Regions from separate parts of the Bacillus sp. PK6-025 genome, predicted to be linked through region 2. Evidence: a T-box and tRNA genes for the amino acid it is inferred to sense, from the RefSeq annotation. Region 2 holds a T-box; the other holds one or more tRNA genes.
The links. The T-box of region 2 lies ahead of M1D67_RS15440 (valine--tRNA ligase). A T-box ahead of a tRNA ligase gene usually reads a tRNA of that ligase, here a tRNA-Val.
Positions count from the first base shown of each region.

Region 1: it has a tRNA-Val gene. The T-box ahead of M1D67_RS15440 (valine--tRNA ligase) is inferred to sense a tRNA for this amino acid. The anticodon was not compared.

Region 1 is NZ_CP096509.1:171,376-186,630, reverse strand. It holds gene M1D67_RS01085 (CdaR family protein) at 1-1,295, opposite strand, end outside; gene cdaA (diadenylate cyclase CdaA) at 1,288-2,109, opposite strand; gene rsiW (anti-sigma-W factor RsiW) at 2,275-2,895, opposite strand; gene sigW (RNA polymerase sigma factor SigW) at 2,909-3,472, opposite strand; gene rocF (arginase) at 3,697-4,611, opposite strand; tRNA gene M1D67_RS01060 (tRNA-Gln) at 4,737-4,808, opposite strand; tRNA gene M1D67_RS01055 (tRNA-Tyr) at 4,813-4,897, opposite strand; tRNA gene M1D67_RS01050 (tRNA-Thr) at 4,906-4,978, opposite strand; tRNA gene M1D67_RS01045 (tRNA-Val) at 5,038-5,113, opposite strand; tRNA gene M1D67_RS01040 (tRNA-Glu) at 5,219-5,293, opposite strand; gene M1D67_RS01035 (2-thiouracil desulfurase family protein) at 5,478-5,930, shown strand; gene murQ (N-acetylmuramic acid 6-phosphate etherase) at 6,105-7,022, shown strand; gene M1D67_RS01025 (MurR/RpiR family transcriptional regulator) at 7,041-7,898, shown strand; gene M1D67_RS01020 (PTS transporter subunit EIIC) at 7,915-9,282, shown strand; gene pbp4b (penicillin binding protein PBP4B) at 9,349-10,698, shown strand; gene M1D67_RS01010 (glycoside hydrolase family 3 protein) at 10,713-12,644, shown strand; gene M1D67_RS01005 (exo-beta-N-acetylmuramidase NamZ family protein) at 12,644-13,873, shown strand; gene M1D67_RS01000 (PhzF family phenazine biosynthesis protein) at 13,992-14,861, shown strand; gene M1D67_RS00995 (DUF5391 family protein) at 14,891-15,255, opposite strand, start outside.
Region 2 is NZ_CP096509.1:3,003,555-3,018,809, reverse strand. It holds gene hemA (glutamyl-tRNA reductase) at 1-1,039, shown strand, start outside; gene M1D67_RS15480 (cytochrome c biogenesis protein) at 1,045-1,875, shown strand; gene hemC (hydroxymethylbilane synthase) at 1,915-2,856, shown strand; gene M1D67_RS15470 (uroporphyrinogen-III synthase) at 2,846-3,637, shown strand; gene hemB (porphobilinogen synthase) at 3,641-4,615, shown strand; gene hemL (glutamate-1-semialdehyde 2,1-aminomutase) at 4,641-5,936, shown strand; gene M1D67_RS15455 (LysM peptidoglycan-binding domain-containing protein) at 6,085-7,632, shown strand; gene ysxE (spore coat protein YsxE) at 7,660-8,682, shown strand; gene M1D67_RS15445 (hypothetical protein) at 8,701-8,892, opposite strand; T-box leader at 9,059-9,291, shown strand; gene M1D67_RS15440 (valine--tRNA ligase) at 9,352-11,994, shown strand; gene M1D67_RS15435 (bifunctional folylpolyglutamate synthase/dihydrofolate synthase) at 12,078-13,376, shown strand; gene M1D67_RS15430 (prepilin peptidase) at 13,529-14,278, shown strand; gene M1D67_RS15425 (SPOR domain-containing protein) at 14,484-15,255, shown strand, end outside.

The sequences.
Region 1 (15,255 bases), 1.5 Mb from region 2:
TCAGAATGATTCTCTTCTTCTTCATTCTGACCATTATTTTTTTCGTTGTGGGTTGTTTGAGATGAGATTTTCACTCGAATGCTCTGCCGCGAAAGCGACCATGTCATGTTCTGCGGTCCGTTTACTTCCAGCTTCACGTTATGCTCGCCGTCATCGAGATCCGCCACATTGACATAGAGCTCGACGTCGGAAGGCTGGAGTTTTTCGATCGCGGCTGTCGAGCCCTTTGCCGTGATATCCAGCTTGCCTGACTTCGGATCGAGAAATTCAAGATCCCGGCTGTCATTCAGCCCCGCGGTTTTAATTGAAACGTTCTTCAGTTTTTTCTCTTCTTCCTTGTCAACTTTCACCTTGATTTTCACTTTTTCGGGTGACACTTTTTTAGCGCCGTCCGGCACTTTAATGTTGGCTTCCAACTCAGTGTCATCTTTCATTTTACTTAAATCAACCTCATCAGCCTCGACAAATTCTAACGAATCAAGAACATTTTGCGGCCCGTAGACGGTTACCTCTCCCGGACTGATATCAAGGCTGGAAATGCTGATACCGTCCGGAAGGCTCCCTTTCCGGTCAACTTTGACGGGAATCTTTTTGCTAGGGCTTGTCACGGGAACGGTGATTTTAACGACGGATGGACTGACTTCAACCGGAAGAACATTTCCGTCCCTGTCGTATACTGTTAGCTTGGCTTCTTTTTCAACCGTCTGGTCGACGCCCTCTAAATTGATCGTCGCCTTGATGTTTTGGATTCTGTCGATCACGGCTTTTGAGCCGGTGACGCTGACGTTTTTCGGGTTGATAATCGGCAGCTCCGGCGTGTAGCCATCTTTCATTTTGTTTTTATTATAAAAATCAACCTCGACCGGGAATTCCTTCGTCGTTTTTTCTTCGATGGTCACGGTTGTCACCGATGGATTGATGGTCAGAGTGAGGCCTTCGGCAACATTTCTGGCCTTCAGCTCGACTTTGTGCCTGCCTGTTTTCAGATGCTGCATATCGGCATAAATCTCAAAATCCTTCACTTGTCTGACCTTCTTGACGGTTCCTGTCGGGCCTTTAATCGTGACATTCACCGTCTGCGGCACGCCTGTTACGACGTAGTTTTCATCATCATAAAACGATTTGACCGGTATATCGGTGAGCGTCGCTTCGTCTGTCGTCGATGTCGGGAAAAACGATTCACCTGGTTTCTTCGGAGTCGGCGCTTGAGCGCTGTGGACCGCAAAGTAAAGAAGAAACGCGAATAATAATGCGACTACTTTGACAGCCCAGGGATTGTTTAAGAACTTATCCATTTTTCTTCGCCCTCCAATACCAGCGATTTGAGGAAGTTTCTCGCGAATTTTTCTTGAATTCCGCTTCAAGCATGTTTTTCAATGCCTCTTCCGATAAATCACGGTGAAGGTCTCCGTTTTTGGCGACGCTGATGCCGCCCGTTTCTTCGGATACGACAACCGTCAGACTGTCGGTCACTTCACTGATTCCCACTGCTGCTCTGTGCCTCGTCCCAAGCTCTTTTGAAATAAAAGGGCTTTCAGAAAGCGGAAGGTAGCAGGCGGCTGCAGCAACCTCATCATTTTTCATAATTACGGCGCCGTCATGAAGCGGTGTATTCGGAATAAAGATGTTGATCAATAGCTCAGAGCTGACCTTTGCATTTAAAGGGATCCCCGTTTCTATGTAATCGCCCATTCCCGTCTCCCGTTCAATCGTCAGAAGCGCGCCAATCCGGCGTTTCGCCATATATTTAATCGCTTTTGTAATCGCATCAATCGTTTTCTGCTGCTGCTCTTCCTCAGGTGTTCCGCTCCTCGAAAAAAAGCGCCCCCGCCCCAGCTGTTCCAGCGCTCTCCTCAATTCAGGCTGGAAGATGATAATGATCGCTAGGAACCCCCATGTGATCGCCTGGTCAACCAGCCACTGCAGGGTGCTTAATCCTAAATATTGACTGGCCAGCCTGACGAGAACAATGACCACGATTCCCTTTAAAAGCTGAACCGCCTTTGTCCCGCGGATGACCATCATTAATTTATATATTACGTACCAAACAAGGAGAATATCAACGGCATCGCCGAGGTACTGCAAGAAAGGGATATCCTCAAAAGCCATTTCCTCGTCCTCCAAGAATTCAGTCATTAGTAAGGTTAATATGTTTCAAAATGGTATGATCTATTATTTTTACATATACAGAGGCTATTATAGCACAAATTGATTTTCCAAGTGAAATGGCGGCCCTTCATAAAAAAAGAGCAAAGCTCATTCGCCCGCTTTGCTCTACTCTTTAGACTCCTTCATGTCAAAAACCGATTTTCCGGTCGATTTAATCTTATACCACATCCAGTCGAACACTTCGTTGATCTCATGGATCTGACCGGTGACTTGTCCTGCTGAAGCCGTATATTTTTCGCCATTAACAATCGTGACATCGCCGTCGACTTTGCCCTCTATAATCAGCTTTCCGTTTTTCACGGTCACATCGCCTTTGACAACTTCGCCTTCAGGTACGATGACCGTGTTGTTTTTCACTACGAGATTGGGCTGGCTTGATACGCTGAAATCCTGATCGTTTTTCCAGCTGGAGAAAAAGCTGCCGCCCATCAAAATGATAAACAAAGCTGCCGCCACTAAAAACGGATGGGCTTTAAGCCACCTGTTGATCGATGCCGTTCGCTTTTCCTTCGGCAGATTCGCCAGCACATCGGCTGTAAAGTTCGCCGGAGCTGTAAGATGCGACGTGCTCTGGACAAGAGCGATGGATTTTTCCATTTCATGAAGGTGCTTTTTGCAGTCTTCGCATGATTGGAGGTGCTCTTTTAATTGCGATTCATCTTCCGGTAGTATGTCTCCGTCAAGGTATTTATGCATAAGCTGAACAATATGCTCCGGACAGCTCATTTCATCACCCCACTTAAAGATCCCTTAATTGTTTTCTGAGAGCCTCTCTGCCCCTGTGTATCCTCGTTTTCACCGTACCTACGGGAATATTAAGGATTTCACTGATCTCAATGAGTGAGAGCTCATCAATGTACTTTAATACGATGACCGTCCTGTATTTATCGGGAAGCCTTAAGATTTTTTCCTGGATGGTGCTGTGCAGCTCCAAAGAAACCACTTCATCCTCTGGAAGCGCAACATCCGCCGCAACCTGGGAATACATCGTCAGTCCTTCAGTCCCCGCCACCTCTGCATCCAAGTAATAGTCCGGCTTTTTTTTACGGATACGATCGATGGTCAAATTGGTTGCGATTCGATAAAGCCATGTGGAAAATTTCCGGTTGATATCAAAACTGTCGATATTCACGTATGCTCTGATAAACGCTTCCTGCGCAATATCTTCCGCCTCATGCGCATTGCCGAGCATACGGTAGCAAAGCTGATAAATTTTGTCTTTGTAAATATCCACGATGTCTGCAAATGCATTACGATCGCCTTTTTTCACCTGTTTGATTCTTTTTTTAATCATTGTTTCCATATTTATCTAACCTCTGCCTTCACCGGTCTTTATGTATACGAATTGATTTTTATAAGGTTTCATTAAATTCATAAAAATAGTTTATCAAATTTTTGGCAGGGTGTAGATGCTTTGACAGGGATCATGCGCTTAATATTAGCTTAAAATTATTATACAACCTAAATATTATGAAGTTGAGACTTTTTTATAAAAAAAAGCAGCCTAAGGCCGCTCTTCAACCGCACCTAAAGCAGCTTTTCGCCAAACAGCGACCCCATTAAGGCGACTGCCGCTTCAGCCGTCCTGTTTTTCTCATCCAATATCGGGTTGACTTCGACAAACTCAGCGGACGTAATCAGCTTCGATTCTTCCAGCATTTCCATCGCCAGGTGGCTTTCCCTGTAGCTGATGCCTCCCGCTACCGGGGTTCCGACACCAGGCGCATCGTTCGGATCAAGCGCGTCTAAATCGAGTGACAGATGGACACCGTCCGTTCTGCCGTGCAAATAGTCTATCGTTTCTTCCATCACCCTCGTCATACCGAGGCGGTCGATTTCATGCATTGTATACACTTTGATCCCTTTGTCGCGAATCAATTCTTTTTCCCCGTCATCAAGTGACCTCGCACCGATGATGACGATGTTCTCCGCTTTAATTTTCGTTTCTTTTCCATAGATGCCTGTCAGCCCTTCATGGCCGATCCCCAGGCTGATGGCGAGCGGCATACCGTGAATATTGCCTGAAGGAGACGTTTCTTTCGTATTTAAATCAGCATGGGCATCATACCAGATCACACCCAGGTTTTGATAATGCTTCACAAGGCCGGCCAGCGTTCCGATCGCTATGCTGTGGTCACCGCCCAGCACGAGCGGAAAAGCACCTGAAGCCACGATCTTATCAACGGTCTCAGCAAGTTTTGCACTCGCTTTTGTAATCGCTTTCAAGTTTCTCAGCTCTTCAGATGCCGGCTCCCCGCCTTCTTTCTCATCCTCTCTTTGCCCGATTGTCATATCGCCGAGGTCTTCAATATCCTGACAAAGGCTTTCCAACCGTTCATTAACACCGGCACAGCGAATCGCGCTCGGTCCCATATCGACTCCCCGCCTCAGCTGACCGAGATCCATCGGTACGCCAATCATTGAAATCTGCTGTTTTAACATATGATATCCCCCTTTCAGACCTTCATTGTACCTTCCAATTCGGAATTGACTCAACAAGACATTTTTTTGAATAGTTATACAAAAAAGACAAAATAAAAAGGACATCCTAACAGGATGTCCAAAAACTGGGCTAGCTGGATTCGAACCAGCGCATGACGGAGTCAAAGTCCGTTGCCTTACCGCTTGGCTATAGCCCAATAATGGTGGAGGGGGACGGATTCGAACCGCCGAACCCTGAGGGAGCGGATTTACAGTCCGCCGCGTTTAGCCACTTCGCTACCCCTCCAAAAACAGTGCCGGCCAGAGGACTTGAACCCCCAACCTACTGATTACAAGTCAGTTGCTCTACCAATTGAGCTAGACCGGCATGATACGGTATCTTATGCAGTTACCGGCGCGGTTGTGACATAAACCGATCCAGAAAAATGGTGGAGGATGACGGGATCGAACCGCCGACCCTCTGCTTGTAAGGCAGATGCTCTCCCAGCTGAGCTAATCCTCCGCAGTACAGGACGTACAAGTGCATGCGTTGCAACAGGACGTTGCGATCTTAGCATGCCTTCCTTTTAAAAATTCCGGCATTCGCAGCGTGCTGTCCAAAAAAGAATGGTGACCCGTACGGGATTCGAACCCGTGTTACCGCCGTGAAAGGGCGGTGTCTTAACCACTTGACCAACGGGCCATCATCGTGTTTCAAGCAGCTCTCGTAAAGCTGACAAAAGTTATTATATACAGGTTCCTCCCCATTTGTAAAGGGGTAAATTAAAATTTTTATTTTCAAATTTTTTATTCATAAACATTGAGAAAAACGCAGAAATTTTGTTTAAAATAGGGCTATCTGATGTGCAAGAGAGGGGACGCGAAAAATGATACTGGTAAGTTCATGTCTGGCTGGGGTGGAATGCCGCTATAACGGATCGCACAGCTATGTGGGGAAAATCAATAAGCTTGTTGAAGAAAAAAAAGCGGTGATTGCTTGTCCCGAGCTGCTCGGCGGATTTCAAACGCCAAGGGAACCGGCCGAAATTATAGGCGGGTCGGGAGAAGACGTTTTAGACGGCAGGGCGGTGATCAACACAGAATCGGGAAAAGACGTAACAGACCTGTATATAAAAGGAGCTTATCTAACATTGGAGATGGCAAGGCAAATCAAGGCTGATACGATCGTGTTGAAGGAAAACAGCCCGTCTTGCGGTAGCGGCCATATATACGATGGAAGTTTCTCAAGCCAAAAAATAGCCGGCAACGGCGTTACGGCGGCGCTTCTGAAAAAAGAAGGCTTCCGCGTGATTTCCGAACACCAAATAGACGAGCTGTAATACCTGAACATAAGCGCAGTTCATCTGCGCTTTATTTTATGTCGGCAATCCGTTGTTTAGAACTTTATTGAAATAAAATTTTAATATTTACCTTTTGTTATTGAAATAATATTCCACCCTTAATATACTGAAAATTAAGAAATATATGCACTTCATCATCAGGAGGAGTTGTCGATGGAAAACAGCCATTTAGGTTCATTAACGACCGAACGCCGAAATGAAAGATCCAGGCGCATTCACCAGTCAAAGACGATTGATATTTTGAAAATCATCAATGATGAAGACAAAACTGTGGCCGAAGCTGTACAAGAAGTCTTACCAGAAGTTAAGACCGCCGTTGACTTCGCCGTCGGGTCGTTAAAGAAAGGGGGACGGATCATCTACATCGGTGCCGGTACAAGCGGGAGACTCGGCGTACTCGATGCAGCTGAATGCCCGCCGACGTTCAGCATATCTCCCGAGTCGGTCATTGGCATCATTGCAGGAGGAGAAAAAGCTCTGTACAAAGCCGTCGAAGGCGCTGAAGATCACGAGGCATTCGGCAGACGGGATTTATCAGCCGTTAACCTCTCAAACAATGATACCGTAATCGGAATCGCCGCCAGTGGTCGGACTCCATACGTTCTCGGCGCTTTGAAGTATGCCAGGGAAAGTGGCGCCAAGACCGTCTCACTGACATGCAACAAAAACTCGGCGATCAGCCAGGTGTCAGATCACAGCATAGAAGTGGTCGTCGGCCCTGAAGTTATTGCCGGATCGACGAGAATGAAAGCAGCAACCGCTCATAAAATGATTTTAAACATGATTTCAACGGCGGCCATGATCAAAATGGGAAAAGTCTATGAAAACCTCATGGTAGACGTAAAAGTAAGCAATGACAAATTAAAGGAGCGGGCGATTCGCATCATCCAAACGGTCACAGGTGTTCCAAAAGAAGCGGCGGCACTAGCGTTAGAAAAATCCCATAACCAAGTCAAAACCGCCATCATCATGCTGAAAACAAACGAAGATGCGGCCGCTTCCGAAAACCTGCTTGAGAAATCAGAAGGCGATATCGAAAAAGCTCTATCCATTTATGAAGATCAAGTTTAAAGAAGAAAGGAAGAAACAATGGCTGCAGGAGGATTGGAAATCATTCAGAATATGCTTCACAGATTGCCGCAATCTGAACGAAAGCTTGCCGAATACATTTTGAAAAACCCACACGAGGTCGTAAACGGCACCATTCAAGAGATGAGCTCTTCGGCAAAGACAAGCGGGGCGGCGGCAATACGGCTCTGCAAATCTCTGGGGCTGAAAGGCTTTCAAGATTTAAAAATGAGGGTCGCCGGCGATTTAATGAAACCGTCTAATCAGGGATACCGGGATATCGAACCGCAAGAGCCGCTCCATTCAATCGTTCAAAAAACAACCAGCAATTCGATTCAGGCGATTCGCGATACCTTTGAAAACATTGACCACGAAGATCTTCAAAAAGCGATTCAAATACTGATCAACGCAGAAACGGTTCATTTTTGCGGGATCGGGGCTTCAGGAATCGTCGCACAAGATGCCCAGCAGAAATTTTTGCGCATCAATAAAAAAGCCACCGCTTTTAGTGATATGCATCTTGTCGCGACATTAATCGCCAATGCCGGCGAGAATGACGTTCTGTTTGCCATATCCCATTCAGGAGAAACGCATGAAATCGCCAATGCAGTCAGACTCGCCAAAAAACATGGCATTAAAACCATTGGACTGACGCGGTTTGGACAGTCTGCTGTCTCTTCATTAAGCGATATCGCCCTGTATACGTCATGCTCAAACGAAGCGCCGTTTCGCAGCGCCGCCACCTCCTCTCGTTTAACTCAGCTTTACATGATTGACATTCTGTTTTTAGGCATAGCCGCGGAGCGCTACGAGGACATCATTCAGTATATTGATCAAACAAAAGCGGCCATCCGCATGATGGGAATGAGCGAATTGTAAAAAAGGGGGATATAAAATGAGCGATGAGAAAAAATATGCCGGCCTGGCAAAACTGATTTTACAACACATCGGCGGCCCGTCTAACGTCGCGGATTATACCCATTGTATGACGCGCCTGCGCATCACGCCTGTCAACAGTCAAAAAACCGACATCGGCTCAATCAAAGCGCTTGAAGGCGTGATTGGCGTCGTTGAGGAGGAAACGCTTCAGATTATCCTCGGCACCGGCGTCGTACAGCACGTATCAGACGAATTCGGGAAGTTGCTTCAATCCGCGGAAGACGTTGACTTAAAACAATCCGCAGCCAAACATAAAGCTGAGATTTCCAAGAAAAACGCGACGCCTTTTAAATTGTTTCTTCGGCGGATCGCAAGCATTTTTATACCGCTGATCCCCGCTTTGGTCGCCTCAGGCTTGATTACCGGAATCACCAAAGCCGTTATCCAAGCAGGCTGGCTCGCTGATACATCACAAACCGCCATTATTTTAACGGTAATAGGTTCAGGTTTATTTACGTATTTAGGCATCCTGGTCGGGGTCAATACGGCGAAAGAATTTGGCGGCTCCCCCGCACTCGGCGGATTAGCCGGTATTTTAATCATTAACCCGGCCGTTGGTGATATTTCGCTTTTCGGTGAAGCGCTTTTGCCGGGACGCGGCGGTTTAATCGGTATTTTATTCGCAGCTGCATTTATCGCTTTTCTCGAAAAACGGGTCAGGCGCATTGTACCTCATTCACTCGACATCATCATCACACCTACAGTCTCCCTTCTCATCACAGGAATCGTCACTTACGTTGTCTTCATGCCTGTCGGCGGCTTGATATCTGACGCCATTACGTCAGGACTTCTCGCCATCTTAGATCTCGGCGGCATTATCGCCGGCTTTGTACTGGGGGCCACCTTCCTTCCGCTCGTCGTAACCGGACTGCACCAGGGATTGACACCCGTTCATATGGAATTAATCAATTCAATCGGCGATGACCCGTTGCTGCCGATTCTGGCTATGGGGGGCGCAGGTCAAGTAGGCGCCGCTTTTGCGATCTATTTCAAAACAAAAAAAGCAAAGCTCAAAAGAGCCATTGCCGGCGGACTGCCGTCAGGCCTGCTCGGAATCGGTGAACCGCTCATATTCGGTGTGACTCTTCCACTCGGACGTCCGTTTTTAACCGCGTGCCTCGGCGCCGGAGTAGGTGGAGCCTTTCAAGCGTATTTCAAAATCGCGACCGAATCGATAGGCGTATCAGGTCTTCCTTTGTCATTTTTAGTCCATACCCACCAAGTTCTTTTGTATATTCTCGGTTTGTTTATTTCCTATGCTGCCGGCTTTGCCTTAACATATCTCTTTGGTTTTAAAGACGATATGGCAGTTGAATTTGATTAAACGTTTGTTTAAAATTCCCACTATGCATTTTTTGACAGAAAGGAGTGAAGCAAGCTGAAAAAGTTTATGATCAGCGCTGCAGCATCGTCCCTATTGTTGCTGACATGCTTTTTCCCGCTTCCGTCATCAGCACAGACTGCAATTGCGAACGAGACAACAGGTCAGCTGACATATCCCGTATTAACGAAGGCGAAAACACCTGAAGAAGCCGGTTTTTCTTCGGAAAAGCTTAAAGTCGTGGACCGTCTGATCGAACAGGATGTCAAAGCGGGCTTTCCCGGGGCTGCCTTGATTTTGATAAAAGACGGAAAAATCGTCAAAAAAGAAGCATACGGCTACAAGCAGAAATACAACGGCCTCTCGACGCTCAAACATCCAAAAAAAATGAAAGCAAACACGATGTTTGACCTCGCCTCCAATACAAAAATGTATGCCGTCAATTTTGCCTTGCAGCATTTAGTGAGCACCGGAAAGCTTGACTTGAACAAAAACATTTCACATTATCTTTCTGATTTCAATGATCACCCGGAAGACGATGTAAAGGGAAAAAACCGGCTCCGCGTCATAGATTTGCTCCACCATCACGCAGGCTTCCCTGCAAGCTGGAACTATTACGACCCGAAAGCAGCCGGACACCTCTACTCTCAGTCACGGAGCAAAACGCTTGAATATCTTGTCAAAACCCCCTTGTCATATGAACCCGGCACAAAACAAATTTACAGTGACATCGACTATATGCTCCTCGGGCTGATCATAGAAAAAGTCACAAACGAGCGTTTAGATACCTTTGTTGAAAACCAATTTTACCGGCCTCTCGGGTTGCGGCATACTTTGTTTAATCCGCTCCAAAAGGGCTTTAAACCGCCGCATTTTGCAGCTACGGAACGAAAGGGAAACACCAGAGATGGCACCATCTTGTTTCCAAATATCAGAACTTACACGCTTCAAGGGGAAGTCCACGATGAAAAAGCGTTCTATTCAATGGAAGGCGTCTCTGGGCATGCCGGCCTTTTTTCCACCGTTGACGACGCAGCAGTGCTCCTTCAAGTCATGCTGAACGGCGGCGGTTACGGGAAACAACATCTATTCAGCCGTTCGGTCATTTCACAATTTACTGAGCCGTCAAAAACAAATCCCACATATGGACTAGGATGGCGGCTTAACGGCAATACCGATATGGAGTGGATGTTCGGCAAGCACGCCAGCAACAAGGCATACGGCCATACCGGCTGGACGGGAACCGTCACTATCATCGATCCCGTGTATCAAATCGGCATTGTGTTGTTAACCAATAAAAAGCACTCTCCTGTCATCAACCCTAAAGAAAACCCGAATCAATTTGAAGGTGACGCATTTGCAACCGGAAAGTACGGCAGCGTCATTACAGCTATTTACGAGGCGTTACATCACCAATAGGAGGCGACCCTTATATGAAAAGATTTCTTCAATGCGCGTTGATTGCATTGCTGTTATCGTCTCTCGCTTTGCAGCCCGCCGCTCGCGAAGCAGAAGCGAAACAGCAGCCGGAACAACACCTCAAACAAATGGTCAGCAGCATGTCGCTTGAAGAGAAAATCGGACAAATGCTGATGCCTGACTTTAGAAACTGGAAGAAAAAAGGGGAATCGAACGCCAAAGGATTAACAAAAATGAATGACGAAGTCGCGGGAATCATTCAAAAATACCGGCTCGGCGGTGTCATTCTTTTTGCTGAAAATGTCACAGGCACAGAGCAGACTGTACGGTTAACGGACGGCTTGCAAAAAGCGAGTCCTGACATTCCGCTCTTTATCACGATCGATCAGGAAGGCGGGATTGTCACCAGACTTGAATCAGGCACAAACCTGCCCGGCAATATGGCAGTCGGTGCATCGCGAAGCAGCAAAAATGCCTTCAAATCAGGAAAAATCATCGGAAAAGAATTAGCATCGCTGGGCATCAACGTGAACTTCAGTCCTGTACTTGATGTCAACAACAATCCCGGCAACCCGGTCATCGGCGTTCGTTCTTTCAGTTCCAAGCCTGAGCTGACTTCAAAGCTCGGCATCCAGATGATGAAGGGCCTGCAGGACGAGCAAATGATCGCTACAGCAAAGCACTTTCCCGGACACGGCGATACAGCGGTTGACAGTCATTACGGATTGCCGCTTGTTCCGCATGATGAAAAAAGGCTGAGAAGCATTGAACTTGCGCCATTTCAAAAAGCGATCGATGCAGGGATTAACATGATCATGACAGCGCATGTCCAGTTCCCCGCCTTTGACAATACAACCTATAAAAGCAAAAAAGACGGCGAGGACATCATGGTGCCTGCAACACTTTCCAAAAAAGTCATGACAGACCTTCTCCGCAAAGACCTCGGCTTTAAGGGCGTTGTCGTAACAGACGCTTTAAATATGAAAGCCATTTCTGATAATTTCGGACAGGAGGAAGCCGTCGTCATGGCTGTCAAAGCAGGAGTCGACATCGCCCTCATGCCCGCACAAGTCACATCGCTTGAGACCGAAAAAAATCTAGCGCGTGTATTCGAAGCTCTTCTGACAGCCGTTAAAAAAGGTGAGATCCCTATCGAACAAATCGATCAGTCGGTGGAGCGAATCCTTCAATTAAAAATAAACCGCGGTATCATCGATCACACCGGCTCCGAACCGCTTCAGAAAAAAATCAAATACGCCTTGAAAACGGTCGGCAGCAACAAACACATGAAATCCGAAAGGAAAATGGCAAGAGAAAGCGTCACCATTCTTAAAAATGAAAAAAGCACCTTGCCATTCAAACCGAAAAAAGGGGATACCGTCCTCATTCTCGCCCCATACGAAGAGCAAACAGCAGCAATCGCCAAAACCATCAGCAAAATAAAGAAAAACATCAAGGTCGTCGAATATCGATTTGCAGAAAAAACGTTTGATGAAGAGATTCAAAAGAAAATTGACGAGGCCGATTATGTCATCACAGGATCATATGTAGTCAAAAACGATCCTGTTGTGAACGACGGTGTCATTGATGACAGCATTCAAGACTCAAGCAAGTGGGCAACTGCTTTTCCGCGCGCCGCCATGAAATACGCTCAGGCAAACGGGAAAAAATTTGTCTTAATGAGCTTACGAAACCCTTATGACACGGCAAATTTTGAAGAAGCCGCTGCCGTGATCGCAGTATATGGCTTTAAAGGCTATGCAAACGGGGGCTTCAGGCAGCCGAATATTCCGGCCGGAGTGGAAGTTATCTTCGGAAAGGCAAAGCCTAAAGGAACATTGCCCGTAGACATTCCTTCGGTCACACGCCCCGGAGAAACCCTTTACCCGTTCGGCTACGGGTTGAATATTAAAAACGGCAAGCCGCTTCACAAAGGAGGGTCATAATGAGAAAAAAAGCGATCTGGCTGCTTGCGGGAATGTTTGTCTTCAGTACATTAACCGCAGCAGCGGCCTTTCCGGACAAAGAAAAGAAAGCAAAGGTCTCACCGGGTATTGAAGTGATCATGAACAAGAAAAGCATATTAAAAGGAAAAAGGGTCGGTCTCATCACAAATCCAACCGGTGTCAATTCAGCATTAACAAGCAGCATCGATTTGCTTCACCAAGCCCCCGGTATTGAGCTGACCGCTCTCTATGGTCCAGAGCACGGTGTAAGGGGAGACGCTCAAGCCGGCGATAAGGTTGACTCTTATATTGATGAAAAAACCGGTCTCCCCGTCTACAGCCTTTACGGAGATACGAGAAAACCGACACCGGAGATGTTGAAAAACGTTGACGTCCTGCTATTTGACATCCAAGATGTCGGAACGCGGTTTTACACTTACATTTACACAATGGCTTATGCGATGGAGGCGGCAAAAGAAAACGGCATTCCATTCATTGTTCTTGACCGGCCAAACCCGCAAAGCGGCTTAAAAGTTGAAGGACCTGTCCTTGATCCAGATTATTCTTCATTTGTCGGAATGTATCCCATCCCTTTAAAGCACGGAATGACCGCAGGAGAACTGGCAAAGCTGTTTAATGACGAATTTAACATCGGCGCCGATTTAACCATCATCAAAATGAAAGGGTGGAAGCGACAGATGTTCTTTGAAGACACTGGTCTTCCTTTCGTCCTGCCTTCCCCGAACATGCCGACGCCGGATACGGGCATCGTCTACCCGGGCACAGGTTTAATTGAAGGAACCAATATGTCAGAAGGAAGGGGCACGACAAAGCCTTTTGAATTAATTGGTGCGCCCTACATGAAAAGTACGGAACTCGCCGAAAAATTAAACGGTCTGAAGCTTCCTGGCGTCCGATTCAGAGCCGCCTCGTTCACTCCGACATTTTCAAAGCATCAAAATAAACTGTGCCACGGGGTGGAGCTTTACGTGACAAACAGGTCCGCTTTTAAGCCTGTAAATACCGGTATCGCGATCATCAAAACCGTCCATGACCTCTACCCGGACGACTTTGAGTTCCTCCCTTCAGGCAATTTCAACCGTCTGATCGGGAATGGATGGGTCAAAGCTATGATTGAACAAGGCGCTTCAATTGATGAAATCGTCAAAAAATACGAAGCAGATCAAAAACGGTTTATGAATATCAGAAAGAAGTATTTGCTTTATTAGGAAGAGCGGGATCCGCTCTTCTTTATTTTTTTAGACTGTTCAATGATTCTCATCTCATGTAAGATATGTAAAACTGCCTTTAGGGCAGGAAGGTCATTTTAAAGGGGAGAGACATCGGATGGAATTTTACCTTGTGGACGTGTTTGCAGAAACAAAATATACAGGAAACCAGCTCGCCGTTTTTAAAGCAGAAAAGAACCTATCAAGTGATAAAATGCAAAAAATAGCTAGGGAAATTAATTTTTCCGAAACAACATTTATATTAGGGAAACAGGAAAACAGCGGGTATGATGTCCGAATCTTCACCCCGGAAAAAGAAATTCCGTTTGCAGGACATCCGACGCTGGGCACAGCGTTTATCATAAAGAATGAAATCGAAACTGAACCATCTTCAAGCGTCATTTTAAATGTTCGAGCAGGCGCAATACCGGTATCGTTTGACAAAGGTGAAGATCAGATCATTTGGATGAAGCAAAATCCGCCTGTATTTAATCGAACTTTTGATAAAGAAATGATGGCAGAAGTACTCGGTATCGACACATGTGATATGGATTTGGATTTCCCGATACAAGAGGTTTCCACAGGTCTGCCAGCAGTTATCGTCCCGTTAAATTCGCTAAGTGCAGTTAAAAAATGCAAAATCAACAAGGATCGGTTTGAAGCTTTTATGAAAGAAACAGAAGCCAGTCTGCTCGTTTTTTCTACGGAAACCTATCATGAACAAAATCATATCAATACACGAGTTTTTTGCGACTGTCTCAGCGTTCCCGAAGATCCGGCAACAGGAAGCGCGATCGGGGATCTCGCAGGATATTTACTGCATCACGGTTATTTTAATCAAAATGACCTCAGCATAAGGGCTGAACAAGGGTATGAAATAAACCGGCCTTCCCTGCTTTATATTGAAGCGCATACAACGGAAAACAGCATAGAAATTCACATCGGGGGAAACGTCCACCTGATCGCAAAAGGAACTTGGCGAACTTGAACACAACGCGGGAAAGCGGTTTTTAAATATTAGAAAGAAGCAGCCGCTGACGGCCTGCGAAAAGCGGCGACTAACCAAATCACATTCACGATCGCTGACAGAATGCAAAGGCATACGACGCCCAATAAAGCAGAAGCATATCCGCCAAAAGCGCCAATCAACATAACCACTGGAATCATGGTCAGCGTGATGATTAATCCAATTCCGCAAAGAACAGCCATTACAAACTTCATCGCATCAAACCCGGCCATATAAACAGCAAGGGGAAGGATATAAAAGAGTAAAACGGTTCCGATTGCCGCCCACATCCCCAAAGTGCCAAACTCATTAGCATGGGGGCCTGAATGAGCGAGCGGAGAAAGTGAAGCTGTGACTAATAAAGAACAAAACAAAA
Region 2 (15,255 bases):
TTCGATGGTTATTGGAGAAACGCAGATTTTAGGCCAAGTGCGTACAAGTTTTAAGCTGGCTCAGGAAGAGAAGACAATTGGTACCGTTTTCAACTATTTGTTTAAGCAGGCTGTCACCGTTGCGAAGCGCTGCCATGCCGAAACGGACATTGCTTCAAATGCTGTATCCGTCAGCTATGCAGCCGTCGAGCTTGCCAGGAAAATCTTCGGCGACCTTTCCGATAAACACGTGCTGATTCTCGGCGCGGGCAAAATGGGAGAGCTTGCGGTTCAAAACCTGCACGGCCACGGAATCGGACAGGTTACCGTGATCAACAGAACATTTTCAAAAGCGAAGGAGCTTGCCGGCCGTTTTTCAGGCGCGGCGAAAAGCTTAAATGAGCTGCAATGCGCTTTAATGGAAGCCGACATTCTCATCAGTTCAACGGGCGCAAGCGGCTATGTCGTTACAAAAGAGATGATCGAACATGTCAATAAGCTTCGCAAAGGATGTCCGCTTTTTATGGTGGATATTGCCGTGCCGCGGGATCTTGACCCGGCTCTCAGCGATGTGGAAGGCGTCTTTCTGTACGATATTGACGATCTTGAAGGGATCGTGGAAGAAAATCTGAAGGAGCGTCAGGCCGTTGCTGAAGAAGTGGAGCTGATTATTGAAGCTGAGATCGTCGCTTTTAAACAATGGCTGAATACGCTCGGCGTCGTGCCGGTCATCTCTGCTCTCAGGGAAAAAGCTTTGACAATCCAGGCGGAAACGATGCAGAGCATCGAACGGAAGCTCCCTCACTTGAGCACAAGAGAGAAAAAACTTTTAAACAAGCATACGAAAAGCATTATCAACCAGCTCTTGCGCGACCCGATTTTAAAAGTGAAGGAGTTTGCGTCAGAAGCTGATGCCGAAGAAAAGCTTGCACTGTTTACGCAGATTTTTGATATTGAAGAAGCGGCTTTTCCTGACGGAGAGAATCAAGACGAACGCCAGCCGGTTCATGCGTTTAAGCGGCAAAACCAGCAGGGTTTGACTTCTATCGCGAGCGAGTGACAGACATGACAGACACATTGTTAGCAAGGCTTAACGAAGTTACAATCGTGTTGTACGCGCTCACCGTCCTCTTTTATTTTATAGACTTTTTACAGCACAACCGGAAGGCGGGAAAAGCGGCCTTCTGGTTGCTTTCTATTGTCTGGATTCTGCAGACGGTATACCTTTTTTATTTCATGCAGTACACAGATCAGTTTCCTGTTTTGAATAATGCGCAGGGGCTTTATTTTTACGCGTGGGTGCTTGTCACGCTGTCTCTCGTTTTGACGAAGCTTTTGAAAGTGGAATTTCTCGTTTTTTTCACCAATCTCATCGGCTTTTCAATGGCGGCGATCCACACGTTTACACCGACGGCCCAGCAGTCGGCGGAGCTTTCGGGAAGGCTCGTGTCCGAGCTCTTGATCATCCACATTACAATGGCGATTCTTTCGTATGGAGCGTTTTCATTGTCGTTTGTCTTTTCCGTGCTGTATCTTTTTCAGTACCGTTTATTGAAAAAGAAAAAGTGGGGGAAATGGCTCTTACGAATCGAAGATTTGCCAAAACTTGATCATATGGCTTATGTCCTTAATCTCATCGGCGTTCCTATGCTTTTGCTGAGTCTGATTCTGGGGATTATCTGGTCGTATGTATCGCTTGAAACCCTGTACTGGGCGGATCCGAAAGTGCTCGGATCGATCGTGCTGCTTTTTTTATACGGATACTATTTATTTATCAGGATTGTCAAAGAGCTGCAGGGAAGGATCGCGGCCATGTGGAATACCGCGTCTTTTCTTGTTCTTTTAATCAATTTCTTTTTGCTCGGCAGCTTTTCGCAATTTCATTGGTTTAGTTAGTTAAAACGGTTGCCCGTGACGGATTGGGAGGAAGAAAACATGAGAAACATCATTGTAGGCTCAAGAAGAAGCAAATTGGCGATGACCCAGACAAAATGGGTGATCAAAAAGCTGGAGGAATTAAATCCGGATTTCACGTTTGAAATAAAGGAAATCGTTACAAAAGGCGACCGGATCTTGGATGTCACGCTGTCAAAGGTCGGCGGGAAAGGCCTGTTCGTCAAAGAAATCGAACAGGCGATGCTTTCAGGGGAAATTGATATGGCCGTTCACAGCATGAAGGACATGCCGTCGGCGCTTCCCGAAGGGCTGGTGGTCGGCTGCATTCCAAAACGGGAAGATGCCAGGGACGTTCTCATTTCAAAAAGCCGTCAAAAGCTGGCCGACCTGAAACAAGATGCGGTTATCGGCACGAGCAGCCTCAGAAGAAGCGCGCAGCTTTTGCAAATGCGCCCCGACCTTGAGATCAAGTGGATCAGGGGAAATATCGATACAAGGTTGAAAAAACTTGAAACCGAAGATTACGACGCGATTATTTTAGCAGCGGCCGGCCTGTCAAGAATGGGCTGGAAGGACGATGTCGTCACCGAATTTCTTGATCCAGAGAGCTGCCTTCCCGCCGTTGGGCAAGGCGCGTTGGCGATCGAGTGCAGAGGCTCGGATGAGGAGCTGCTGTCCCTCTTTTCGCGCCTGAACGACCGCTACACACAGCTGACCGTCACGGCCGAGCGTGCTTTTCTTCATGCGATGGAAGGCGGCTGCCAAGTGCCAATCGCCGGATTTGCGACGATGGACGAAGACGGCGTCATCGAACTGACCGGTCTTGTGGCATCGCCTGACGGAAAAACCGCATACAGAGAAACAGTAAAAGGAAAAGATCCGGAGGCTGTCGGCAGAGAATGCGCGGCGGTCATGTCGGAAAAAGGAGCAAAGGCACTGATTGACCGTGTGAAACAGGAGCTGGAAGACAATGAAGCATGATCTTCCTTTACAGGGAAAGAAAGTGCTCGTCACCCGCAATAAAGCCCAAGCCCAATCCTTCAGGGAAAAGGTGGAGGCTTTGGGCGGAGAAGCTGTTTTAACGTCATTGATTTCGTTTCGGCCCGCCCTCCCGCGAGAACAGGCCCAGCGCTTTCGAGCAGATCTTGAAAGCGCGGACTGGCTTGTTTTTACAAGCGTGAACGGGGCAAAATTCTTTTTTTCTTATTTGAAGAACGCCGGGTTCAGCGTTCCTTTCGCATCAAAGGCCAAGGTTGCCGCTGTCGGTGAAAAAACGGCCAGGTATTTGCGCGACAGGGGTCTTTCTGTCGATCTGATGCCTGAGTTATACGTGGCTGAACATTTGGCGGAGGCACTGAAGCGAAATGCCGGCCGTCATGATAAAGTGGCCGTTTTAAAAGGAAATTTATCCCGGGACGTCATCAAGAAAACCCTCACTCCGCTCGGAATTCAAGTTTCGGAATGGATTTTGTATGAAACCGTTCGTGATGAAAAAGGAATTCTGGAGCTTAAGGAAGCAGCAAAACACGCGTCTTTTGATTTTGTGACATTTACCAGCTCCTCGACGGTACATACATTCATGTCCATTTTGAAAGAGGAGAGCAGAACGTGGGCCGAAAAGAACGGTACGGCTTTTATTACGATCGGGCCTATGACAAAGAAGGCGCTGTCGGACTACGGAATTCCTTCATATATGCCGGACGTCTATACAATCGACGGAATGCTGCGTGAAATATGCCGCATTTCAAGAAAGGGAGAATGACAAATGGAAGCATCATTTCAAAGACACCGCCGCCTGCGGACGACAGCAGGTATGCGAAAATTGGTAAGAGAAACCGAGTTAAGAGCATCTGACTTCATTTATCCGATATTTGTAACCGAGGAAGAGAACGTTAAAAGCGAAGTTCCGTCCATGCCGGGCGTATACCAGCTGTCTTTGGACCGGCTGAAAGAGGAAATGGAGGAAGTCGCAGGCCTCGGCATTCAATCTGTGATCGTCTTCGGCGTGCCTGAACACAAAGATGATGTGGGAAGCGGAGCCTATCACAACCACGGCATCGTTCAAAAAGCGATTGCGCAAATTAAACAAGACTTTCCTGAGCTTGTCGTTATCGCAGATACATGCCTATGCGAGTACACGGACCACGGTCACTGCGGCCTTGTGGAAAACGGTGAAATACTAAATGACGAATCGCTCGTTCTTTTGGCAAAAACCGCTGTCAGCCAAGCCCGTGCAGGCGCTGACATTATTGCGCCTTCAAACATGATGGACGGTTTCGTTGCCGCCATCAGGGATGCGCTTGATCAGGAAGGATTTACAAATGTGCCGATCATGTCGTACGCTGTAAAATATGCGAGCGCGTTTTACGGCCCGTTCCGCGATGCCGCGGGAAGCAGTCCGCAGTTCGGCGACCGCAAGACGTACCAAATGGATTATGCCAACCGCAGGGAGGCTCTCCGGGAGGCAAAATCCGATGTGGAAGAAGGCGCCGATTTCCTGATCGTCAAGCCGACGCTTTCATATCTTGATATCGTCAGAGAAGTGAAAAACGAATTTAACCTGCCTGTTGTCGGATACAATGTAAGCGGGGAGTATGCGATGGTCAAAGCCGCGGCCCAAAACGGCTGGATTGAAGAAAAAGCTCTTGTTCTCGAAATGCTGACAAGCATGAAGCGGGCGGGCGCTGATTTGATCATTACGTACTTTGCAAAAAATGCGGCAAAATGGATTTCGGAATAAGAATTTGAACTGGGGGTTTTAGAGGATGCGGAGCTATGAGAAGTCTAAAGCGGCATTCGAAGAGGCGCAACGAGTCATGCCTGGCGGGGTGAACAGCCCGGTCAGAGCCTTTAAATCAGTGAACATGGACCCGATTTTTATGGAGCGGGGAAAAGGATCAAAAATCTATGATATTGACGGAAACGAATACATCGATTATGTCTTGTCATGGGGACCGCTTATTTTAGGACACAGCAATGAAAAAGTGGTGAAAGAAATTCAAAACACGGCAGAACACGGGACAAGCTTCGGTGCACCGACAGAACTGGAAACCGAGCTTGCCGAGCTTGTCATCGACCGTGTTCCTTCCATAGAAATCGTTCGGATGGTAAGCTCCGGTACGGAGGCGACGATGAGCGCCTTGCGGCTGGCGCGCGGTTACACAGGCCGTAACAAAATCGTGAAATTTGAAGGCTGCTACCATGGACACGGTGATTCCCTGCTGATTAAAGCGGGCTCTGGAGTAGCAACGCTCGGCCTCCCTGACAGCCCCGGAGTTCCGGAAAGCATTGCAAAAAACACGATTACCGTTCCTTACAATGATCTGGAAAGCATGAAGCTTGTCTTTCAGGAATTCGGAGAGGACATTGCCGGCGTTATCGTTGAACCTGTCGCGGGCAATATGGGTGTCGTACCTCCGGTTAAAGGGTTCCTCGAAGGGCTTCGCGAGCTGACTGAGACGCATGGCGCTCTGCTGATTTTTGATGAAGTAATGACAGGCTTCAGGGTGGGCTACAACTGTGCGCAAGGCTATTTCGGAGTGACGCCTGATTTGACTTGCCTCGGAAAAGTGATCGGCGGCGGTCTTCCTGTCGGCGCTTATGGAGGAAAGGCGGAAATCATGGAGAAAATTGCGCCGAGCGGTCCGATCTATCAGGCCGGCACGCTGTCCGGCAACCCGCTTGCCATGACAGCCGGACTCGAAACATTGAAACAGCTGACTCCTGAATCCTACCAGGAATTCTCCCGCAAAGCAGACCGTTTGGAAAAAGGAATTTCTGAAGCTGCCGAGAAAAATGGCATTCCGTGTACATTTAATCGAGCGGGGTCTATGATCGGCTTTTTCTTCACAAATGAACCGGTCATCAATTATGATACAGCGAAACAGTCTGATCTCGGACTGTTTGCCGAATATTATAAAGGGATGGCCGATGAAGGCGTGTTTCTCCCGCCTTCACAGTTTGAAGGGCTGTTCTTGTCAACCGCTCATACGGATGACGACATTGAGCATACGATTCAAGCTGCTGAACGCGTATTCGAAAGAATCAGCCGCTCCAGATAAAGAAAAGGGCTGCCGGACATTGCCGGCGGCTCTTTTTTGCATGGTGCCGGTAACGGCTTATGATTTTTCTGTTCATATTCTGCCTGCTTTTCTCATACATCTTTACTGACATCTAATTTTAAAAATTAGGTGAAGGGAGGATATCAGTTTGCCGCAAAACAATCGTTTGCAATTTTCTGTAGAAGAGTCAATCTGTTTTCAAAAAGGACAGGAAGTATCCGAATTATTATCGATTTCATTGGATCCTGACATTACCGTTCAGGAAGTAAATGATTATGTATCCATACGAGGGTCATTAGAGCTGACAGGCGAATACAACATAGATCAAACCCGGGAATATGCAGAGCTGCCTGCGACAAGCCGATTTGTGGAAGATGTAAAGCTGAAAGGGGACGGCAGCGCAGAGCTGACGCATTGTTTCCCAGTGGATATCACCATCCCGAAAGACAAGGTCAATCATTTAAACGACGTATTTGTTTTTATTGACGCTTTCGATTATCAGCTGACAGATGCGAGGATGCTGACGATTCAAGCTGATTTGGCGATTGAAGGCCTCTTGAATGTAAGCGGTGAAGCCGGAGAAGAAGAACCGCGTACTATGCCTGCGGCCGTCCAGTCGGAAGAGGAGCTTGAGCCTGCCTTCAGATCACCTTCAAACGACGAAGAACAGGGTAAAGAGGAAGAATTTTTGATTCAGCTTGACAGGTCTTATGAAGAGCAGGACGAAGAACAGCCGTATGAAGAAGCAGAAGAAACTGATACCGATGCGGAAGCGGTTCCGATTTACCAGTCGTTTCTCGGAGACGATACAGAGGAAACAAAGCCGTTTTTTACAGCGTCTTTGTCTGCGGTAGAGCGGACGAAGCGCGAAATGGAAAATCCAAAAGACTCCGCTCTTGAACATCCGGAAGAAGAATATGAGCTGAAAAGGGAGAAAGTAGAAGCAAAACCGGAAGAATATGAGCTGAAAAGGGAGAAAGTAGAAGCAAAACCGGAAGAATATGAGCTGAAAAGGGAGAAAGTAGAAGCAAAGCCGGAAGAATATGAGCTGAAAGAGGAGAAAGAAGCAAAGCCGGAAGAATATGAGCTGAAAGAGGAGAAAGAAGCAAAGCCGGAAGAATATGAGCTGAAAAGGGAGAAAGCGGAAGAGAAGCCGGAAGAATACGAGTTAAAAAGGGAAGAAGCGGAAGAAGAGCCGGAGCCGCTCCAAAGGGCTTATCAACCTCATGATGAACCGAAAGAAACCCCGTTCTACGGTGTTCCGCCTCTTTTGGAGGAAGACCAGAATGACAGGGAGCCTGAGACGTTTGAAGTTGAAGTGACACAGAAAGCAGAAGCGATTGATGAAGAAGAGGAAGCCGGGCATACCATTGAAATCCCGGAATATTCGTTTCATGAGCAGACGGAGCCTGAAGAAGAAAGAGATGAGATGCCGGCAGCAGACGACCAGGAAGTGTCAGCGAAGGAGAATGACAATGCTCTCTATTTGACAAAGCTGTTTACAAAACAGGGAGAGGAGGAGTTTACTCGAATGAGGATGTGCATCGTTCAGCAAAACGATACCATTGATCTTTTGTGCGAGCGCTATGATATTAATGTCCAGCAGCTCATCCGGATGAATTCCCTTTCCCTTGACGAGGAATTAAAAGAGGGACAGATCCTTTATATACCGGATTATCAAAGCAGCCATGCCTAATGCATTGATAAAAATGTGGTGAAGCCGATGGAAGGCATCCAGTCTGTTTTAAATGAGTACGGTCTTACGCCTGAATATATGGAATCGGTCAGTCCAAAGGTATGGAAAGTGTATACGGATCACGGTGTATTCGCCCTGAAAAAATTGGCGGCTTCAAGAAACGCCCGCTTCACAGAACAGATGATCTTGCTGGAGGAAAAAGGCTACAGGCAGTTTGTTCCCGTCTATCGAAATCGCACGGGCGAATTTTTAACGCAAGCCGGAGAAGATGTCTGTTATCTCATGCCTTGGCTTACCCTTGAAAGAGAGGAAGAGCGTGACCAAAAACACGAATATATGTTTAAAGAAATCGCTCTTCTTCACCAGCGAACGGAAAAAGAGCTCGGTGTGAGGCGGGAAGAAATACTCGGGCACTATGAACGGACAAAACGGAAATGGGAACAGCAAAAACAGAAATATGAAGAATTCATCTCAAGAGCGGAAAACGAATGGTATATGTCCCCGTTCCAGCTTCAGGCAGCCATGTATTTCAAAGAGACGATATCAGCTGCAGACTTTGCGCTTGCCCGCCTTGAAGAGTGGTATGAGACCATGAAAGACAAAGAGTCTTCGAGAATGGTTTTAAACCACGGGCAGCTGTCCGTCCGGCATTTTCTCTATAACGATACCGGAACGGGTTACTTTACGAACTTTGAGAAAGCGGGACACGGGCCCCCAGCGAACGATCTCATCGTATTTTTTACAAGAATGTTTAAGACGAATCCCGTGATGTGCACGGAATGTGTAAACTGGTTTTATACGTATCACAATGTCTATCCTTTGCGGGAGGAAGAAATCAGCTTATTCCTCAGCTATATGGCTTACCCCGGGCCTGTATTCGGTGTGCTGAACCGCTACGACCTTGAGAAGGGGCCCGGAGAAAAAGAAGCCTGTACAACGCTTTTGAAGGCGTACTGGCAAATGAAAAACGCCGAACCGCTTGTGATGAGCATTCACGAGACGGAAGAAAACAGAAAACTGCAGGAAGAAACAGAGTCCCCATCATCATGATGCGGACTTTTTTCGTGCTTATATCCAGTCAAGGTGAAAGGCGCACGCAAGGAATATGAGAATGCCCAAAAGGAGGACATCAAATGTGGTCGGAAAGATGATCGTGCGTATGCCCTGGAAGATCGTGATCGGGAGGACGACTTGAACAGCAACAAGCCTGACTTGCTTCAGCCACGGCTGGAATGAATGTGTGTTGAATTTTTTTCGCATCTTATGCCTCCTCTCTTATCGTTACAGCATCATATGAGGAAAAGGAGCTTGTGTGCATGGCCCAGTATCGTATAAAACAAGAGAAAAACGGAAAAGATGATTGACGAAAATGAAAAAGATTTAGTAATATAAGAAAAAGAAAAAGTACGTGCTGAAAAGTCAATGATCACCCGCTTTGAATGGGAAGAGTACAAAAACAGACGCTTGCAGAGAGGGAAGCCGGTTCGCTGAAAGGCTCCCAGTCAGTCTTTTTTGGAAGGTCGCCCAGGAGCGCAATTTCTCGAACAAAAAGTAGAGAAATTCGGGAAAGTCCCGTTATCCCATTTAAGTGCGTGAATGCGTTTTTTTCGCATTCATGAAAAAAGGTGGTACCGCGAGAGAGTTCTCTTCGTCCTTTTAACAGGATCGAGAGGGCTCTTTTTTATTGTTCAGCCGTTTAATACTGTTGGAGGTTTGAAAATGGATAATCAAGAACTGACGATGCCGACAAAATACGATCCGTCTGCAGTTGAAAAAGACAGATACGACTATTGGGTGAACGGCAAATTTTTTGAAGCGAAAAACGACCCTGAAAAAGAACCGTACACCGTTGTCATTCCCCCGCCGAATGTGACGGGTAAGCTGCACTTGGGGCATGCTTGGGATTCCACCTTGCAGGATATCGTGACAAGAATGAAACGGATGCAGGGCTATGACGTGCTCTGGCTGCCGGGTATGGATCACGCCGGTATTGCAACTCAGGCAAAAGTAGAAGCGAAGCTTCGCGAAGAAGGAAAAACGCGCTATGATCTCGGCCGCGAAAAATTCCTTGAAGAAACATGGAAATGGAAAGAGGAATATGCCGATTTTATTCGCGGCCAATGGGCGAAAATCGGCCTTGGCCTTGACTATTCAAGGGAGCGTTTCACCCTTGATGAAGGGCTTTCTAAAGCGGTTCGCGAAGTATTTGTGAAGCTATATGAAAAAGGGCTGATTTACCGCGGAGAATATATCATTAACTGGGACCCGGCCACTAAAACGGCTCTGTCTGACATCGAAGTCATCTATAAAGACGTACAAGGCGCGTTCTATCATATGCGCTATCCGTTGAAAGACGGTTCAGGCTCGATTGAAATTGCGACGACCCGTCCTGAAACGATGCTCGGCGATACAGCGGTTGCGGTACATCCGGAAGACGAGCGGTACAAACACCTAATCGGAAAAACGGTTATTCTGCCGATCACAGGAAGGGAAATTCCGATTGTCGGAGACGACTACGTCGATATGGAATTCGGCTCAGGTGCCGTCAAAATTACACCTGCCCATGATCCGAACGACTTTGAAATCGGAAACCGCCACAACCTTGAACGCATTCTCGTTATGAATGAAGACGGCACAATGAATGACAAGGCGCTTCAATATAAAGGCATGGACCGTTTTGAATGCCGCAAGCAGATCGTGAAAGATCTTCAGGAAGAGGGCGTGCTGTTCAAGATTGAAGAACATACGCATTCGGTCGGCCACAGCGAACGCAGCGGAGCAGTCGTTGAGCCGTATTTGTCAACGCAGTGGTTCGTGCAAATGCAGCCGCTTGCCGATGCCGCCATCGAATTGCAAAAAAGCGAAGGAAAAGTCAACTTCGTCCCTGACCGTTTTGAAAAAACGTATCTGCACTGGATGGAAAATATCCGCGACTGGTGCATTTCCCGCCAGCTTTGGTGGGGCCACCGTATTCCTGCGTGGTACCATAAAGAAACGGGGGAAATCTATGTGGGCGCTGAAGCTCCTGAAGATGCCGAAAACTGGGAGCAGGACAAAGACGTTCTTGACACATGGTTCAGTTCCGCTCTTTGGCCGTTTTCAACGATGGGCTGGCCGGATATCGATGAGGAAGATTTCAAGCGTTACTATCCGACGAACGTCCTTGTCACAGGATACGATATCATTTTCTTCTGGGTATCCAGAATGATCTTCCAAGGTATCGAATTTACCGGAGAACGTCCGTTTAAAGATGTTTTGATCCACGGGCTCATCCGCGACGACCAGGGCCGCAAAATGAGCAAATCGCTCGGAAACGGCGTCGATCCGATGGATGTGATCGATAAGTACGGAGCGGATTCGCTGCGCTACTTCCTTGCGACGGGAAGCTCTCCAGGACAGGATTTACGCTTCAGCTTTGAAAAAGTGGAGTCAACATGGAATTTTGCGAACAAGATTTGGAACGCATCAAGGTTCGCCCTGATGAACATGGACGGCATGACATACGAAGAGCTTGATCTGTCAGGAGAAAAATCAGTTGCCGATAAGTGGATTTTAACAAGGTTGAATGAAACGATTGAAACTGTGACACAGCTGGCTGACAAGTACGAATTCGGCGAGGTTGGCCGCCATCTCTACAATTTTATCTGGGATGATTTCTGCGACTGGTACATCGAAATGGCTAAACTTCCGCTTTACGGTGAAGATGAAGCGGCGAAAAAGACGACCCGCTCTATTTTAGCGTATGTGCTGGATCAAACGATGCGCCTGTTGCATCCGTTTATGCCTTTCCTGACGGAGGAGATCTGGCAGCATCTTCCTCACGAAGGGGAATCCATTACAGTCGCCAAGTGGCCTGCAGCTGTTAAAGAATATACGGACACCGAAGCAGCGGCGGATATGAAGCTTCTCGTTGAAGTCATCCGCGCTGTACGGAACATCCGCAGCGAAGTCAACACGCCGCTCAGCAAGCAGATTGAGCTTTATATTAAAACAAGCACGCCGGAAATCGCCGAACGACTTGAAGAAAACCGTTCGTACGTGGAACGCTTTACGAATCCGAGCCTTCTTCAAATCGGAACGGATATTCAGGCGGTCGATAAAGCGATGACCGCTGTCGTATCCGGCGCCGAGCTGATTTTGCCGCTCGAAGGTCTGATTAACATTGAGGAAGAAATCAGCCGCCTGCAAAAAGAACTCGATAAGCTGACGAAGGAAGTTGAACGGGTTCAAAAGAAATTAAGCAACGAAGGATTTATGAAAAAGGCGCCTGCACATGTCATTGAAGAAGAGCGGGCGAAAGAAGCCGATTATACGGCAAAACGTGAAGCTGTAGAAAAAAGAATCGCCGAATTGAAAAATTAATCACACGAAAAAAAGGAGGTGTTTTCCAGGTCTTTCTAAAGGTGCTGGAAAACACCTTCATCAATTGAAGGGAAGGAATTCGCTTGTTCAAAACGTTTGATGAAGCACTCAGCTGGATTAACGGAAGGCTTAAATTCGGCGTGAAGCCGGGTTTGGAACGAATGGAATGGCTTCTGAGAAAGCTCGGGCACCCCGAGAAAAAGCTTAATGCGATTCATGTCGCCGGAACAAACGGAAAAGGTTCAACGATCGCTTTTCTCCGTACGGTATTCAATGAAGCCGGTTATACAGCAGGCACCTTCACATCACCGTATATCATTACCTTTAACGAACGGATCAGCGTTGACGGCGCACCGATCTCGGACGACGAATGGACGGCGCTCTTTAATGAGGTCGGGCCTCTCGTCCTTGAGCTTGAAAAAACCGAATTCGGAGCAGCCACCGAATTTGAAATTATTACGGCATGCGCATTTTTATATTTTGCTAAATACCGGCGCACCGATTTTGTTATTTTTGAAACGGGATTAGGCGGCCGTTTGGATTCGACAAACGTCGTGAAGCCGATGTTAACGGTCATCACTTCGATCGGCCATGACCATATGGCAATATTAGGCGGCACGCTGAAAGAGATTGCCGCAGAAAAGGCGGGAATCATCAAACACGGCGTTCCTGTTATCACAGCCGTTCATCAGCGTGAAGCAGCTGAAGTGATAAAGCGAAAGGCGATGGAGACAGAATCTGCTTTTATATCCCTTCATGAGGATTGCGAGCTGTCCGGAGAGCGTTCACTGCCCGATGGAGAGCAGTTTTCACTGAAAACACCGTTACATCGTTATGAAAGAATTGAAACAAGCCTGATCGGCACCCATCAGCGGCAAAACGCGTCTCTGGCCATACTTGCGGCCGAATGGCTGACAGCCGAAAAACATGCGGCCATCAGCGAAGAAGAGCTGAAACGCGGCATTCATAAGGCGGGATGGCCCGGCCGGTTTGAGAAGGTATTGAACAGGCCTCTCGTTTATATCGACGGCGCTCATAACAAAGAAGGGGTAGAGCGGCTGGCCGAGACGATCACGTCCCACTTCGACGGGCGGAATATTCACGTATGCTTTAGTGCTCTCAAAGATAAGCCGTACAGAGACATGATCCGCAAAATCGAATCGTTTGCGTCATCGATTCACTTCACATCTTTTGATTTTCCGAGAGCGGAATCCGCTCAAAAGCTGTTTGAGCAAAGTACCGCTGATCATAAAACATGTGATGAAGACATCGGCTCTGTTTTCCGCTATATCGAAGAACAAGCTGAAGATGAAAAAGCGGTGGTCATTGTTACCGGGTCGCTTTACTTTATTTCCGCCGTCAGGGCAGTTTTAACTGAATAAAAAACATAAAAATGCGCTTTTGGCCATCGGCTGACTGCGCATTTTTATGTTTTATGAAAAGCGGAGGCGCTTCATATTTGCTAAAATAACAGCCTCAGGAAGCTGTTTTTTCCCATGAAGCGGTTAAATTTGATTGTGCGAGGCTGATAGTGATGTTCATCTTTTACCTTTTTACGGCGGGGTTAGTGCTCGGTTCCTTTTTTAGTTCAGCCGGGCGCCGCATCCCTGAAAAGATATCATTGATTGCTCCGCGTTCCCTCTGCCGGGCTTGCAAAAGAAAGCTGGGCCTCGCGGAGCTGATACCTGTTTTGTCCTATTTGATGCAGCGGGGGAGGTGCAAGGGGTGTCAAACCCCGATATCGATCGTGTATCCGGCAGTTGAGCTCTCCGCCGCCATCCTGTTTGCGTTTGCTGGTATGCAGGTTGGGCATCAGGGGGAGCTGGTGATTGTGCTTGCTCTTATTTCCCTGCTTTTGATCGTCTTTGTATCTGATGTGACACATATGGTCATTCCGGATGCTGTGCTTTGTTTTTTCCTGATTGTCTTTGCTGTCGGACGGTTTCTTGTTCCCCTCGAGCCGTGGCATTCCGGTTTAAGCGGTGCGTTTGCCGGCGGCATGCTTCCGCTCTTGACGCTGCTTTTGACGAAAGGAGGGATCGGCTGGGGGGACGTAAAGCTGTTTGCGGTGCTCGGCATGGCGCTCGGCAGCCGCCTCCTCATTCTCGCTTTTTTCCTTTCGGCAGCCGCAGGAACGGTGCTTGGTCTGATTGCATTGCTGGCAGGAAAGCTAAAGAAAAATGAACCTATGCCGTTTGCTCCCGCGATTCTGATCGGGACGCTGATAAGCTGTTTCTATGGCAATCCAATGATCGAGTGGTATCTTCAAATGGCACGGTGGTGAAAAATTTGACGAAACCTTTTTGGGCAAGACGACAAAAGTCTTGTTCTTTTTTTTTGAGGCTGTGATAAAGTGTGGACAATAAGAGGGACAGCCTTTGGGAGAACTCCTCCTTCCTTCTGGCTTCCCTCTGCCGATCGTATAGAGAGCGGCCAATCTGCCGCCTAATCTCAATATAAAACAATAAACGGAAAGCGAGGGAAGCCACATGAAAAAACGGAAGAGCAAGAAAAACTCAGCTAAAAAAGTGCCCCAGGAAGACCCGCTTAAAGTGATGATCAATGGCAGAGAAGAGACCATCTACGGAAATGAAAAAGAGTTTTCCAACAGAAATGAAGAAAAGAAGTTCACCTTTTCAAACTGGGAAGAAAAGAGAAAGGCGGAACGGGAAATATCGGCTTCAAAAGAGGACGGCGCACCTGAAACAGATGAATTTACATGGACGCCTCCAGACGAAGAAGAAACCGTGTACAAAGACGATCCCAAAGTGGTGGCGCCTTATCAAAAGAAAAACGAGGCTAAAAACAACCGAAAAGCGAAAATGTCCCTTACGTTTCCTTTGAAGCGCTTTGCTGCAACCATTATCTTTGCTGTGTTGCTCGGCACGGGACTCGGGCTGTTCGCGCTGAATCTCGCAACCCATAAAGAAGGAGTGCCGGCATCCGGCAGCTTGGGTGCGGATGCGGAAAACGGACAGGCGGTAAAAGCCGGTGACTCAGGTGCCGAAGAGAAAAAGAGCGGACAAAAAAATAGCGGACAAGCGGGAGAATCTTTTAACAGCTTTGCCGTTCAGGCCGGCAAGTTTTCATCTAAAGAAGGAGCGGAGACGCTGGCCTCTCAAATCGCAGACAAGGGGTATGCCGCCGTTTCGATTGCCAAAGACGACGGATTTTATGTGATCGCCGGAATAACAGGGGAAAAACAGATGACATCTGAAATTGGCAAAATATTAATCGAAAACGATTTTGAAGCGTGGGGCG